Desulfurococcus amylolyticus Z-533: one gene and its partners. Each later gene encodes a partner of the first gene's protein in a complex. Links are inferred from orthologs where the notes say so. Each region holds a gene or a part of one and is shown in the gene's direction. Other genes may lie near its edges.

Region 1 (4,988 bases):
TATAATAGGCAGAAGGATTACACAACAGGCCAGAATCTTCACTTAACTGGTGCAAACCTAGTATACTATGTGAAGGAAGATATTGAAAGGGAGAAACGCGTAAAGAGCTGGCGCGGTATAAGGCATGCCCTGGGCTTGAAAGTTAGGGGCCAGAGAACTAGGACAACAGGTAGAACAGGTGTAACCGTGGGTGTGAGGAAGAAGAAAGCCACCCAGCAACAGCAAAGCAAGAAGACAGAGGGGTGAGTTAGATGGGCGACCCACACAAACCAAGGAAATCTTATGAGGGTCCCCGGCATCCATGGCGTCGCGATATATTAATGTACGAAATGAAGCTGATGGGTACCTATGGGTTAAGGAATAAAAGAGAACTATGGAAGACCGCGACCATGGTGAGGTATTATAGGCACAGAGCGAGATCCCTATTAGCAACGCCTCCTGAAATCCGTGAGAAGGAAGAGAAAGCCCTTTTAAACAGGTTGATAAAATTAGGGCTACTTAAGGAAGGAGCCAGGCTGGATGATGTGTTAAACTTGAAAATAGAGGATCTACTGGAGAGAAGGCTTCAGACCATAGTGTATAAGAAGGGGTTAGCAAAGACCCTTCATGAAGCCAGACAATTAATTGTCCACGGACACATAGCAATAGGGGGTAGAAGAGTGAGGTCGCCTGGCCGAATAGTCACAGTTGATGAGGAGCCATTGGTTGATTACTACCCATTCAGTCCATTAAAGCAGAGAATAAGCCAAGAAGCACAGGCATAGAGGTGATTGAACGGTGGCTTTCTCAATGAGAGAGTTAAAGTGGGGCGTAGCACATATATACAGCAGCCCCAACAACACAATAATACATATAACAGATATAAGCGGAGCGGAAACTGTGAGCAGGATAAGCGGTGGAATGGTTGTAAAGGCAGATAGAGAGAAGCCAAGCCCTTATGCGGCAATGATGGCCGCGGCAAGGGCTGCAACCCAAGCGATGGATAAAGGTATCACCGCGCTACATATAAAAGTAAGAGCACCAGGAGGCCACGGACCTAAGACTCCTGGGCCAGGTGCTCAAGCAGCTATTAGAGCTCTGGCCAGAGCGGGTTTCATTATTGGTAGAATAGAGGATGTGACACCAATACCACATGATACCACAAGAAGGCCTGGCGGTAGGAGAGGTAGGAGGCTATAGAAGGGCAGAAACGGGTGTTTTCCAGCTTGCATATTGATATACTTGAGAAAACCCCCTCTACTATTAAGCTATATTTAAGGGATGTGCCATTACACCTCGTTAATTCGCTGAGAAGAACAATACTATCGGAAGTCCCTACAATGGCTGTGGACTACGTGGCTATAACGGAAAACTCAAGTGTCTTCTATGATGAATACATATCGCATAGGCTTGGATTAATACCATTAAAAAGCAATGAAGCATTAAACAAGTATAAGCCTCCCGAGGAGTGTGCAGAGGCCGGTGATAGAGGAATATTCTCGCAGGATTGCTTCGTAACCCTAAGGCTGGAGGCAAGCGGGCCTGAGAAGGATGTTTTAACAGTGTATAGTAGAGACCTTGTTAGCAGTGACCCAGATGTTGTACCAGTCTACGGTGAAATACCGATATTGAAGCTTATCAAGGATCAGAGCATAAGGCTTGAGGCATATGCCAGGCTTGGAAGGGGAAAAGAGCATATAAAATGGAGCCCAGTCTCCACCGCTGCGCATAAATATGTTCCAGTGATAACCCTCGATAGTGAGAAATGTAAGGGGGCCGAGTGTTCTAGATGTGTTAATGCATGCCCGAAGAATATATTTGAGGCAGGCAACAACTCGGTAAGGGTTAAAGAGGATAAAATACTTGAATGTACATTCTGCAGGCTATGTGAAAACATATGCCCCACCCAAGCCGTGAAGGTATCATGGAGGGAGAACGAGTATATATTATATCTAGAGCTAACAGGAGCTCTGAATGCTAGAAATATTTTAATAGAGGCAATAAACATTCTAAGTAGAAAACTAGATGCTTTCATAGATGAGTTGAGAAGGAATGGTGTCGCTGTATGAGCAGGCTGAGGAAAACAAATATAGTTTTAAGGAAAGTGATAGAGGAGTTGAGGAAGCAAGCCTCTATAAATAACGCACCAATATGGAGTAGTATAGCTGAGGAATTATCCAAGCCAACCCGTAGAAGGAGGGCTGTGAATATCAGTAGGATAAATAGATACAGTAAGCCCGGGGACGTTGTAGTAGTGCCTGGAAAAGTACTTGGTGCAGGTAATATAGATCACCCGGTTACTGTGGCAGCATTCGGATTCTCAAGGACAGCACTTGAGAAAATAGTGAAGAGTGGTGGAAGAGCAATATTTATCCCCGACCTTGTTAAGGAGAACCCTACCGGAAGCAACATCAAGATAATTGGGTGAGCTTGATGAGTGAGGAGAAAGTACTCTACATAGATGCATCGAACCAGATATTGGGGCGTTTAGCGAGTATTATTGCTAAGAAGTTGCTCGAGGGATATAGAGTCATAGTGGTTAATGCTGAGAAAGCCGTGGTAAGTGGTGAGAAAAACAGGGTGTTAGAGGGCTATAAGATATTATTTAGGGTTAAAACCCACTACAATCCAGAGACCAAGGGAGTCAGGAGGCCTAGAACCCCGGCCAATATCTTTAAGAGGACTGTGAGAGGAATGTTACCGATAGATAAGCCGAAGGGAAGAGATGCTTTTAGGAGGCTCAGAGTATACATAGGTGTGCCAAGCAACATGAAGAATATTGCCTTCATACAGTTCCCCGAAGCCTCAGTCTCCAGGCTCCGTAATAGATATGTTTACTTAGAGGAGGTGGCGAAAGCCGTAGGGTGGAGGGGTGTTAGGAAGTGAGCCAGACACTCAGTGATAAGATAAAAATAGTTGTTTCATCAGGCAAGAGAAAAACAAGCATTGCTAGGGCTGTGATAAAACCCGGGATTGGAAGAGTATGGATAAACAACGTACCAGTAGAGTTCATCCAATTCGAGCTAGCCAAGATGAAGATACTGGAGCCACTATTACTAATAGGCGACCTAGCAAAAACAGTAGATATAAGGGTTAATGTACACGGCGGAGGCTACATGAGTCAGGCCGAGGCTGTTAGAATAGCTATTGCAAGGGGACTAGTCGAGTTCTTTAACAGTGATGAGGTGAAATCCCTATTTAAAGAATATGATAGGCACATGCTAAGCGGTGATCCACGTCAGACAGAGCCTAAGAAATGGGGTAGATATAGTGCTAGAAGGAGATGGCAGAAGAGCTATAGGTAGGTGGGATCTTGTTATTCCCGGTTAGATGTTTCACCTGTGGTAAACCCATTGGGCACTTATGGGAGGAGTATATTAAAAGAGTTGAGAACGGTGAGAACCCGGCTAAAGTATTAGATGATCTCGGTGTGAAAAGGTATTGTTGCAGGAGAATGTTTTTATCATACACGGATATATCAAAGGAGATATTATATTTCCCTAAGATCTCGTAGGAGGTGGTAGTGAATGAGCGATATACCTGAAGGAGAGGCACCTGTTTCAAAACCCGAGAGCGGAGTAATTGAGCTACTCGTACCAATTGAGAAATACTTATCAGCCGGTGTGCACATAGGCACCCATATATGCACGAAGTTCATGGAGCCATTCGTGTACAGGGTTAGATCCGATGGATTATATATACTGGACGTAAGGAAAATAGATGACAGACTGAGGATAGCTGGAAAATTCCTCGCTAGATATCAGCCCGAGAAAATAGCCGTTGTCTCAGTAAGACAGTATGGGAGGAAGCCGGTTCAGAAGATGTGTCAGTATGTAGGATGTAAGCCATTCGTAGGTAGATTCTTACCGGGAACCTTCACTAATCCAAGTCTTAAGATATACTTCGAACCAGATGTAGTAGTGATCACTGATACAAGGTCTGATATGCAAGCCCTTAAGGAGGCCGCTGAAACAGGTATACCGATAGTAGCCTTAGCAGATACCGACAACAGGGTTGACTATGTAGACCTCATAATACCCGGGAACAATAAGGGTAGGAAGAGCCTGGCCCTAATATACTGGATACTAACGCGTCAAATACTGCGTGAGAAAGGTGTTATACCACCGAACGCTGAACTACCTGAGCAGCCTACCGATTTCGAGGCATCCCTCTAAATTTTTCGCAGGCATCCAGGACCATATTTCTAGGCTTATTCCATAATGCTTCAAGGTATTTAACTCGTAGTTAACAGTTATTATTCAAGGGGAGCAGGTTGAAGAAGAGGAGTCCTATAGTAGCCGGGTATTTTTACCCTGATAAACCTGGGGAGTTAAGAAGCGTGATAGAGTGGTCTTTCAAACATGGGATCGGACCCGGGAAGCCACCGAGTCCCTCAGATATCCAGGCCACGAATTCAATAGGCTATGTAGCCCCTCATGCAGGCTATATTTACAGCGGCCCTGTAGCTGCACACGTCTACTTTGATATGGCTTTAAATAAGAAGCCTGATACCATAGTGATACTTGGTACAAATCACACAGGCCTTGGAAGACCTGTTTCAGTGTATCCTGAGGGAGTATGGGAGACCCCCCTTGGAGACCTTGTTGTAGACAGTGAGATTGGAAGACTTATTGTGGAGAACAGTGAAATCGCTGAGTTCGATGAATATGCTCATTTAGAGGAGCACTCAATTGAGGTCCAACTGCCATTTATAGTGTACATCTATGGCGAGGATGTGAAAATAACCCCGATAGTTATAGGTATCCATACACCAGATATAGCAAGAGACCTAGCGAAGTCGATATATGAAGCATCCATGTCAACCGGTAAGAGAATAATAGTGATAGCAAGCAGCGACTTCAATCATTACGAACCCCATGAAGAGACAAGCAGGAAGGATTCAATGGCCATAGATAGAATACTCAAACTCGACACAGATGGATTATACAATGTGATACTGCATAACGACATAAGTATCTGTGGACCAGGAGGAATAATGACCCTCATGG
Region 2 (5,187 bases), 1.1 Mb from region 1 along the record:
AGGATGCCCGACCACGTTGAGATAAAGACCCTGAAACCCGAGGAACTGGAGGCTTTAAAGCCAGCTAAGACAACAGAGGGTGGTGGTAGTGAAGGCAAGTGAGATAAGGAGGATGGCCCCGGAGGAGAGGCTTAGGAAACTAAATGAATTAAGGCTAGAGCTGGTTAAGCTAAGGCTCCAGGCTAAAATGGGTACTCTGACAAATACTGCTAGAATACGGAATGTGAGGCGCGATATCGCGAGGATATTAACGGTGATCAATGAGGAAGGTGGTGTATCCGTGAGCGAGGCAAGCACTACTAGTGGAGAAACTGGTTCAGAGGGTCAGGCGTCATGAGGGTGAATAGTAGGAACATTGCCTACCATGAGCTCATAGGACTGGAGGTCAGGATCCTACAGTATCCTGATCCATCGCTTGTGGGGTTGAAGGGTAAGGTGGTTGATGAGACGTTGAAAACCCTTGTTATTGAGACTCCATCTGGTAGAAGGGTGAGGATTTTTAAGTTCAACAGTATACTCGAGTTCATGCTCCCTGACGGGGAAGCCGTGGTTATTAAAGGGTCTACGATTATTGGTAGACCCTGGGATAGATTGAAAATGGTTTCGAGGTAGGTTTCCATGAGTCAGAGCAGGGTTAATAACATAGGTATAACGGGTATTAATCCCCCCGAGAAAATATGTAATGACCCCAAGTGCCCCTGGCATGGAAGACTTAAGGTTAGGGGAGTAATTTTAACAGGTGTTGTAGCCAAGAAGAAGATGCAAAGGACTGTTGTTGTTAGACATGAGTACTTACACTACGTGAAGAAATACATGAGATATGAGAAACGCCATAGGAACATACATGCCCACCTACCTCCATGCATAGATGTTAAAGAAGGCGATACAGTAGTGATCGGTGAAACACGTTCCCTCGCAAAAACAGTTGCCTTTGTAGTCCTAGGAGTGATCAAACGAGGTGGTGAGTGATGGGTGCAAAGAGAGCTGTAGCCGGTAAACCAGCCTTCTCGAGGCGGAGGGTGAACACTGGCCTCCAAGTGATGTCTATAGCTAAGGCAGCTGATAACAGTGGGGCAAAGGAGGTAATGATCATAGGTGTCCCTGGATACCATGGTAGACTGAGAAGGGTTCCGCCAGCCGGTGTTGGAGACCTAGTTGTCGTGAGCGTTAAGAAGGGTATTCCAGAAATGAGGAAGAAAGTGTTTAAGGCTATAGTGGTGCGTCAAAGGAGACCCTATAAGAGGCCTGATGGTACATGGGTTGCCTTCGAGGATAACGCTGTAGTGATATTGACGCCTGAGGGCACGCCTAAGGGCACGGAGATCAGGGGGCCTATAGCCAGGGAGGCAGCCGAGAGATGGCCCCAGATAGCTAATCTTGCATCAATGATTGTGTGAGGAGGTGTATACTATGCCGTTAACAAATTCTATTAAGCCCGGTAAGCAGAGGAAGCAGTTGGCTTTAATGCCCCTCCACCTAAGGCATAAATTATTTAATGCACCACTCTCAGATGAACTGCGTCAGAAACTTGGCGTGAAGAGGTTGCCGGTTAGACAAGGCGATACTGTTAGGATCATGAGGGGGGAGTTTAAAGGGCATGAGGGGAAGGTTGTAGAAGTCGACTTGAAACGCGTCAGGGTGTTCATCGAGGGTGTGCAGAGAAAGAAGGCTGATGGATCGCCGGTTTACATTCCGATTCATCCTAGTAAAGTCATGATTATAAAGGCTGATCTAAGTGATAAAAGAAGGCTTGAGATAATTGAGCGGAGGAAGGCTGGTACTAGTAGTGAGCACAGTCAAGAGGTGGCTTAGAAATGGGTAGCATGGGTGGTAGCAGACATTTAAAAGCGATCAACGCGCCTAGGTATTGGCCTATACTTAGGAAGGAGTATAGGTGGGTCGTTAAGTCATCGCCCGGCCCACACCCCATATCTAGGTCGCTTCCACTATTAATCCTTGTCAGAGATGTGCTGGGTTATGCTAAAACAGGTAAGGAGGCTAGGAGGCTCATAGCCGAGGGATACTTTAAGATCGATGGGAGAGTGAGGAGAGATTACAAGTTCCCTGTCGGCGTAATGGATGTAATCGAGATCGTGGGGGTCGATAAATACTACAGGGTCATCCCAGTACCAACCAGGGTACTGGGGTTGATTGAGATATCGAGGGAGGAGGCATCCTTCAAGCTGTGCAGGATAGAGAATAAGACCACGGTGAAGAACGGTCATATACAGTTAAACCTGCATGATGGACGAAACGTGTTAATTAGGGTCAATGATCCAAGAAATCCTGTTGAAGACACGTATGATACACTAGGCGTGTTAAAGTTATCAATACCTGTTCAACAAATCCTCGACTATGTCCCCTTGAAAGAGGGTGTTATAGCGATAGTGTCCGGTGGTAGAAACGTTGGGAGAGTGGGTAAGATTGTATCGATACACAAGGGCATGAGGAGATATAGGAGTATAGTCACGCTTGAAGATAAGCAAGGCAATAAGTTCCAGACTAGCTTGGACTACATATTCCCAATAGGTGTTGAAAAACCATTAATAAAACTGCCTGAGGGTGCATGGTAATGAGTATCCTCACACAGGATGTTGAAAGCAGGATCCTCGAGAAATGGAATAGTAATCCAATGCTTAAGCCTTTCATAGCTAAGGTAACAGTTAACATAGGTGTAGGTACTGAATCCGATAGGCTTCCAAAGGCTATGAAAGTGCTTGAGGAGTTAACAGGTGCGAAGCCTGTCCCAAGGAAGGCCAAGAAGACCATTAAGGACTTCGGGATCAAGAAGGGCGATAACATAGCCGTTGTAGTCACGTTGAGAAGGGGGAAAGCTATTGAATTCCTGAGGAAAGTATTCGAGACCATAGGGTACAGAGTAAGGGAGTCAAGCTTCGATGACTACGGGAATGTCAGTATAGGCGTTAAGGAACACATACACATGCCTGGTGTAAGATATGATCCAGAGATAGGGGTATTCGGAATGGATGTAGCCATAACTATTGAGAGACCCGGATACAGGGTGATGAGGCGTAAGCGAGCTAGATCCCGTGTACCGAGGAGGCATAGGGTGAACAAGCTGGAGGCAATGGTGCTTTTAAAACAATTATTCGGCGTTGAAATAGTTAGTGAGTAGGTGGTTTAAATGGCTAAGTATAAACCTCCAAAAATATACAAGCACGGGCGTGGGGTACAGGTTTGCAGGAGATGCGGTTCACGTGACGCGGTCATACAGGCTTACGGGCTTTACCTGTGCAGGCAGTGTTTTAGAGAAGTAGCCTCCGTAATAGGCTTCAAGAAATATGAGTAGGGGTGTTAAGCCATGGTGGTCATGGATACGCTTGCAAATGCTCTTTCAGCAATATATAATGCCGAGATAAGGGCTAAGAAGGAAGTAGTTATATGGCCCGCCTCAAAGCTGACGCTAAACGTCTTAAAGGTCCTCCAAAGGGAGGGCTATATCGGCGAGTTCGAGTACATTGATGATGGTAGATGGGGTAAGATAAAGATACAGTTGCTCGGCAGGATAAATAAGATCGGCGTTATCAAGCCTAGATACCCTGTTAAACACCGCGAGCTCGCCGAGTTCCCTGAGTGGCTTAAGAGATACCTACCAGCATATAATATAGGTGTAATAATAGTGTCAACACCTTATGGTGTCCTCTCTCACAAGGAGGCTGTTGAAAAACAAACCGGTGGGGTATTACTTGCATACTGTTACTAGGTGATGTATGTATGGTCAGGGTGTTTCATGTCGCTGAGAAAGTAGAGATCCCTGAGAACGTCACTGTTGAAGTGGATGGCTTAAGGGTAACAGTTAAGGGGCCCAAGGGCATTATTACAAGGGACTTCAGTCATGCCAGAGGAGTATTCATAAGGCTTGAGGACAGGGTTGTCATCGTTGAAACATTTGTTGCTGATAGGAAGCAGAAGGCCCTAGTTGGGACGATTGCTGCGCATATACGTAACATGATTACAGGTGTTGTAAGGGGCTACCGCTACAAGTTAAAGATAATATTCTCTCACTTCCCGATCACAGTATCTGTTGATGAGAAGAACAAGGTTGTCAGGATAAGGAATTTCATGGGGGAGAAATCAGATAGGATAGCCAAGATATACGGTAATGCCAAGGTGAAGGTGAGTGGTGAGGATATAATTATTGAGGGAGTCGATATTGAGGAGGTTGGGTTAACGGCTGCATCAATTGAGAGGGCTACTAGGGTCACTGATAGAGATAGACGTGTTTTCATGGATGGAATATATATTTATGAGAAGGGTGAGGCCTTATGAGCACGGGGCTGGATCGTTTACTCAGGTTAAGACAGGAAATGAATAAGAGGAGGCCGGTTTTCCTCAGGTATCTATGGTGGAAGAAACCGAAGTTCAAGAACGACCTTAAGTGGAGGAAGCCAAAGGGGATAGACAACAAGGTGAAGCACCAGCTTAAAGGATACCCGCCCCTAGTTAAAATAGGATATAGAGGACCGAGCCTGGTCAGGGGGCTCCATCCATCAGGCTTGGAGCCAGTTGTGATTAATAATCCAAGAGACCTCGAGGGACTGGATCCAGCCAGATACATAGTATACATTGGTGGGAGCGTTGGATTAAGGAAGGCTATTGAACTATACAGGATAGCTGCCTCAAAAGGCTTTAAAGTAGCTAATCCACCTAAAACAACACAGTTAACACAGGGTGCTTAACATGAGTGACCTAACACTCCAGAAAAGATTGGCAGCTGATCTACTTGGCGTGGGTGTGTCGAGGATTAGAGTGGATCCTGGTAGAATAGAGGATATCGAGGCAGCCATAACAAGGGAGGATGTGAGGAGGCTGATCAAGGAGGGGGCTATATGGGTTGCCCCCAAACACGGTATAGCAGGCTATAGCTCCAAGGTTAGGCATAAGCAGAGGGTTAAGGGAAGGAGAAGGGGACATGGTAAGAGGAAGGGGAGTAAGACCGCTAGGCTGGATGAGAAGGAGGTATGGATGAATAAGATAAGGAAGATAAGGAGGTATCTTAGATACCTGAGGGATAGGAAGCTTATCGATGCAAAAACATATAGGAGGCTATATATGCTTGCTAAGGGAGGATACTTTAACTCTCTTTCATCTCTGAAGCTACACCTTAAGGAAAACAATATCTTGAAGGAGGTTAAATAGAGGGGTTGGTGAGGCATGGCTAAGGGT
Region 3 (4,905 bases), 1.1 Mb from region 1 along the record:
GAAGGCGCTAGCCCTTGGGAAAGGTAGGAGGTTTAAGCAGAGTGTTGAAATGATAGTAGTGCTAAGAGATATCGATGTGAAGGGGCAGGCTGGGAAAATAAGGGAGTTTATAACGCTACCTAAGGGCAGAGGTAAAGAGTTAAGCGTATGTGTGATAGGGGATGAAGAGCTAGCGGTTAAAGCAAGGGAGGCAGGTGCTAAAATAGTGTTAACGAGTCAGGATCTCCAGGGCTTAAGCAAGAAACAGGCGAAGAAAATAGCTGGTCAATGTGACTGGGTCTTGGTTAGAACGGATTTGATGGCTTTAACAGGGCGTACTCTGGGTCCGGCCCTGGGTCCCAGGGGTAAGGCACCTATCCCGGTACCTGCTTCCGCTAATATATCAGCCCTCATAAAGAGATACATGAATACCGTTGTGGCAAGGGTTAAGGATCAACCGCAGATAATGGTTCCGATAGGTGCAGAAGACATGAGTCCGGTGGATCTCGCTGAAAACGCACTGGCTGTTTTATCAGTGATAGAGCAGAGGCTTCCATCAGGTGCTGGTAACATTGCCAAGCTTGTTTTTAAGACTACAATGGGTATGCCGGTAGAAGTGTACAGGTGATTAATATGTCTCTTACAGCTAGGAAGATACCTGAGTGGAAGATTAAGGTAGTAGAGGAACTCGTTAACCTGATCAAGACCAGTAAAGCTTTCGCTATAGCGGATATAACCGGTATTCCAGCCAACCATATTCAAATGCTGAGGAAGAAGCTGTATGGTAAAGCGGAGTTGAGGGTGGTCAAGCCGAGACTGCTGGAGATCGCTTTAAAAAAGGCTGGCTTGAACCCGGAGCCGTTTAAAGAGTATCTCACTGGTCAAATACTGGTTGTATTCACCAATATGAATGCGTTCGAGCTTGCAATGCTGATGGACGCTCATGTAACTAAATCATACTTTAAGCCCGGTGAGAAAACAGATAGGGAGATAATCATACCTGAGGGTAACACTGGTATACCTCCGGGCCCCATGCTAAGTGTATTCGGAAGGCTCAAGATACCAACCAAGGTCCAGGGAAATGTTGTCTATGTAGCTAAGGATACAGTAGTGGCTAAACCAGGTGATGTTGTCTCTGGTGATCTAGCTAGCCTGCTCCAGAAACTGGGGCTGGCATTAAAAGAGATACGGCTTAGACCTAAGATAGCTTATGAGGGTATTGTTATACCAGGCGATAAACTCATACTAAATCTAGACGAGTATAGAAACAACATTATGGCGGCTCACCTCGACGCCTTAAAGATAGCTGTTGAAGTAGCATTACCGGAGCCAGAAGTACTACCACTAGTTATATCAAGGGCTCACAGGCACGCCTTATCACTAGCTGTGGAAACAGGCTTTATAACACCTGAGACGGCTGAAATGGTATTCTTATCGGCTGTTGCCAAAGCCAACGCTTTAGCAGTTGAGGTAGCAAGGTATGCTCCAGAGCTGGGTATAGAGGTTAAACAGGCTCCAGCACCAGTTAAACAGGAAGGCGAGAAGAAGGAGAAGGGTGAAGAGGAGAAGGAGGAGTCTAAGGAGCTTAGTGAGGAAGCCCTCTCAGAAGGTTTCTCAGCACTATTCGGTTGAGCCTGTTGCGGGTTCTAAATCCTTTCTGAATTCTTGTAAATATTTTTGGATGTGTTTTATCTTCTCGGTGTCTTCACTAGTTTTCCTCGATGACTATTACCTTTTACTTTTCTCCCGTGGAGCCTGAATAGTTTCTCCCGGTATTCTCTGGGCGGGTATACGGGGTATTCCACTATTGTGAAGAATGAAGCCGGACGGAGCAGGGGAATAAGAAATAATGGGATGAAGCAGGTAGCCAGAAATATCTACAGGCAATCACAGGAATTCACCAGACCCGAACCCTCTAGAGGACAAACTAAACCATCTCAAAACACCACGATCAGACCTCTAGGGGCAACGGATGTTGGTTAGGATGAATGTTTGCTGCCTCTAAATTCTTGCCTGGGAGGCATGATGAAGCTTTAAAAGCTACTTTCTAGATTTAAATCCTGCAGTAATGCTTTGAACAAGTGGAGGTGCAGGGTGTATGGAGTATATATATGCGTCTTTATTGCTGTATAAGGCTGGAAAAGAGATAAGCGAGGAAAATGTGAAGAAGGTGCTTGAAGCAGCCGGTGTTGAAGTAGATGAAGTTAGGGTGAAGTCTCTGGTTGCAGCCATTAAAAACATTGACATAGCCAAGGTCCTTGAACAGGCTTCTGTAGCACCTGTGGCAGCTGCCCCAGTTCAAGCGGCCCCAGCGGCTGCGCCTGCTGGTGAAGAGAAGAAGGGTGAAGAGGAGAAGAAGGAGGAGTCTAAGGAGCTTAGTGAGGAAGCCCTCTCAGAAGGTTTCTCAGCACTATTCGGTTGAAAATAATGGCATTGTTTACGAGAGGATAAAGATTTTTAGGATTTTACGAAAACTTAATTTGCTTCCTTACTATTAGGTATCCTAAGTTAGAGAGAGGTTAGTTAAAACCATGTCTAAAAATATAAGCTTCGACTATCTCCGCAGGTATGGCTATGAGAAATACACCTGCAAGAGATGTGAGGAGGGTGTTTTATGGAGCAGGATTCCAAGGGATACTTGCCCGGATAGGCCTTGCAGCAAATATGAGTTCCTCTACAAGGATTATAAAAGAGTGAGGCCCTTAAGCCTCCAGGAGGTAAGGGAGAAGTTTATAGGGTTCCTCAAGTCAAAGGGGCACGGCGTAGTGGATCCCTATCCAGTTCTAGCCAGATGGAGAAATGACCTCTATTTAACCATAGCATCAATAGTGGTATTCCAGCCTGCTGTTACAGATGGTATTGTTGATCCCCCATATAATCCACTAGTTATAATCCAACCATCTATAAGGCTGAGTGATATAGATAACGTGGGGTTAACCTTTGGACGGCATTTAACCAGTTTTGAAATGGGTGGGATGCATGCTTTTAATAAACCGGGTAAATTCGTTTACTGGGTTGAGGGGATACTGGATAACACAATAGAGTTCTTTAATAAGGAGATAGGCATAGACCTCGACGACCTGGTGTTTAAGGAGGGATGGTGGGAGGGCGGGGGTAATGCTGGGCCTGCCCCAGAGGTATTGGTTGACGGCATGGAGTTAGCAACACTAGTGCACATGATGTACAAGGTTGTTGATGGTAAATACGTGGAAAACCCCGTCTTAGTCGTTGACTGCGGGTATGGTATAGAGAGAATAGCGTGGTTCACCCAGAAGACGCCGACAGGCTTCCATGCAATATATGGTAGGCTGGTTAACGAGTACAAGGATGTACTCGGGGTCGAGGAGCCCAGCTACGATGTATTGAAGAAAGCTGTTTACTTGTTGAGCGATAAGGAAATTGGAGGCATACATGAGTATGAGAGGCTACTTCGTGAATTAGGGTTCGGAGACTACGTGGATGAATTCGTGAAGACAATATATTTATATAGTGCTCTAGACCATGCCAGGACAATAAGCCTCATGCTCTCGGATGGTGTGGTTCCATCGAATACTGGTGAGGGATACCTGGCTAGACTCGTGATTAGGCGTCTCCTCAGAAACCTCGCCAGGCTCGGCGTCGAACCCAGCAGGCTCACAGATGTGGTCCAGGAATTACTGGATCGCCAGGTAAAATACTGGAAGAACGACTACATATATGGCAAGTTCGAGAAGCACAGAGACTATATACTGGATGTAGTAACCATGGAGACCTCTAAGTTCATAGATGCCGTCAGCCGTGGAATAGACATCGTCGATAAGCTGCTTAAAAAGAAAAGAGAACTCTTACTGGAAGACCTCATCACAATATATGATTCACATGGAATACCCCCTGAATTCGTTGCTGAAAGAGCCAGGGAACATGGTGTAAAAGTAGAGATACCGGGTGACTTCTACTCTAGAATAGCTCAGAGACATTCCTCTCCAGGCGTGTTGGTGAAGGAGAAGGAGCATGAGTTTCCCGAGGACGTGGTTAAATGGGCCTCTGGATTCCCTGCTACATATAGGGTTTTCCATGAGAACCCGTATCTAACCAGTGTTAATGCTAAGGTGATAGGGGTTAGAGGAAAATACCTTATCCTGGATAGAACGGTTATGTACCCGTGGGCCGGAGGCCAGGAACACGATACAGGCTTCATCGAGGTGAATGGAAGAGGATATGAGGTTGAATACGTTGGGAAAGTTGGCGATGTAATAATACATGTATTGAAGGAGCCCGTGGAGATCAATGAGAATACTATGGTTAGGGTGGTAATAGACTGGTATAGGAGATATAGGTTAATGAAGCACCACACTGCAACACATATTATACTCGCCGCAGCAAGGTATATACTTGGCGACCATGTATGGCAGGCCGGTGCTGAGAAAACCATTGAGAAGGCTAGGCTGGATATAACACACCATAAGTCCCTTACATCGGAAGATGTGAGGAAGATAGAGGAGCTGGCTAACAGGATAATCGAGGACAGAGTGGATCTAAGGTTCCACTACACGGGTAAATTCGAGGCCGAGAACAAGTACGGGTTGAAGATATACCAGGGTGGCGCAATATACTCTCCAATCCTCAGAATAGTTGAGATACCTGGCTGGGATGCACAGGCCTGCTTCGGAACCCATGTGTTTAACACTAGTGAAGTAGGCGGCGTGAAAATAATTAATGCCGAGAGAATACAGGATGGAGTAATCAGGTTGGAGTTCATAGCGTCAACGAGGCTAGTTGATAAAATACACTTACTGGAAAACGAGATCGGAGAAGCCCTATCAATCCTGGGCTCTAAGCAGGGAGATCTGGCTTCTGCTGTAAAGAAGATTAAGAGAGAGTACGATAAGACGCTAGAGGTACTTGATAAATACAGGGATCTCATGGGAAAGACCATTATATCGAAGG

Evidence for each region.
Region 2: SPHMEL_RS00570 (region 1) and SPHMEL_RS06605 share a complex: the UniProt entries of both Methanocaldococcus jannaschii proteins name them as parts of the 50S ribosomal subunit. The link is inferred for Desulfurococcus amylolyticus Z-533 from one-to-one orthologs.
Region 3: SPHMEL_RS00570 (region 1) and rpl12p share a complex: the UniProt entries of both Methanocaldococcus jannaschii proteins name them as parts of the 50S ribosomal subunit. The link is inferred for Desulfurococcus amylolyticus Z-533 from one-to-one orthologs.

Annotation. Positions count from the first base shown.
Region 1 is NZ_KI911318.1:96,214-101,201, reverse strand. The notes cover bases 1,364-4,138. They hold SPHMEL_RS00570 (50S ribosomal protein L13), read left to right. Parts: upstream 1,364-2,412; coding sequence 2,413-2,865; downstream 2,866-4,138. Other genes in these bases: rpsB (30S ribosomal protein S2), read left to right, coding at 3,507-4,138; SPHMEL_RS00560 (DNA-directed RNA polymerase subunit N), read left to right, coding at 3,293-3,493; SPHMEL_RS00565 (30S ribosomal protein S9), read left to right, coding at 2,862-3,284; SPHMEL_RS00575 (50S ribosomal protein L18e), read left to right, coding at 2,045-2,407; SPHMEL_RS00580 (DNA-directed RNA polymerase subunit D), read left to right, coding at 1,364-2,048. Also shown: SPHMEL_RS00595 (30S ribosomal protein S13), read left to right, coding at 1-246; SPHMEL_RS00590 (30S ribosomal protein S4), read left to right, coding at 252-764; SPHMEL_RS00585 (30S ribosomal protein S11), read left to right, coding at 778-1,179; more of SPHMEL_RS00580, read left to right, coding at 1,206-1,363; more of rpsB, read left to right, coding at 4,139-4,154; amrB (AmmeMemoRadiSam system protein B), read left to right, coding at 4,253-4,988. UniProt on the Methanocaldococcus jannaschii protein: This protein is one of the early assembly proteins of the 50S ribosomal subunit, although it is not seen to bind rRNA by itself. It is important during the early stages of 50S assembly.
Region 2 is NZ_KI911318.1:1,231,855-1,237,041, reverse strand. The notes cover bases 1,381-4,354. They hold SPHMEL_RS06605 (50S ribosomal protein L5), read left to right. Parts: upstream 1,381-2,572; coding sequence 2,573-3,136; downstream 3,137-4,354. Other genes in these bases: SPHMEL_RS06585 (50S ribosomal protein L32e), read left to right, coding at 4,287-4,354; SPHMEL_RS06590 (50S ribosomal protein L6), read left to right, coding at 3,736-4,290; SPHMEL_RS06595 (30S ribosomal protein S8), read left to right, coding at 3,323-3,724; SPHMEL_RS06600 (30S ribosomal protein S14), read left to right, coding at 3,146-3,310; SPHMEL_RS06610 (30S ribosomal protein S4e), read left to right, coding at 1,815-2,573. Also shown: SPHMEL_RS06640 (30S ribosomal protein S3), read left to right, coding at 1-102; rpmC (50S ribosomal protein L29), read left to right, coding at 83-337; SPHMEL_RS06630 (ribonuclease P protein component 1), read left to right, coding at 334-612; SPHMEL_RS06625 (30S ribosomal protein S17), read left to right, coding at 619-969; more of SPHMEL_RS06620, read left to right, coding at 969-1,380; more of SPHMEL_RS06585, read left to right, coding at 4,355-4,700; SPHMEL_RS06580 (50S ribosomal protein L19e), read left to right, coding at 4,702-5,160; SPHMEL_RS06575 (50S ribosomal protein L18), read left to right, coding at 5,176-5,187. UniProt on the Methanocaldococcus jannaschii protein: This is one of the proteins that bind and probably mediate the attachment of the 5S RNA into the large ribosomal subunit, where it forms part of the central protuberance.
Region 3 is NZ_KI911318.1:1,194,622-1,199,526, reverse strand. Bases 1,048-3,739 are described here. They hold rpl12p (50S ribosomal protein P1), read left to right. Parts: upstream 1,048-2,077; coding sequence 2,078-2,401; downstream 2,402-3,739. Other genes in these bases: alaS (alanine--tRNA ligase), read left to right, coding at 2,511-3,739; SPHMEL_RS06330 (50S ribosomal protein L10), read left to right, coding at 1,048-1,611. Also shown: SPHMEL_RS06335 (50S ribosomal protein L1), read left to right, coding at 1-607; more of SPHMEL_RS06330, read left to right, coding at 613-1,047; more of alaS, read left to right, coding at 3,740-4,905. UniProt on the Methanocaldococcus jannaschii protein: Forms part of the ribosomal stalk, playing a central role in the interaction of the ribosome with GTP-bound translation factors.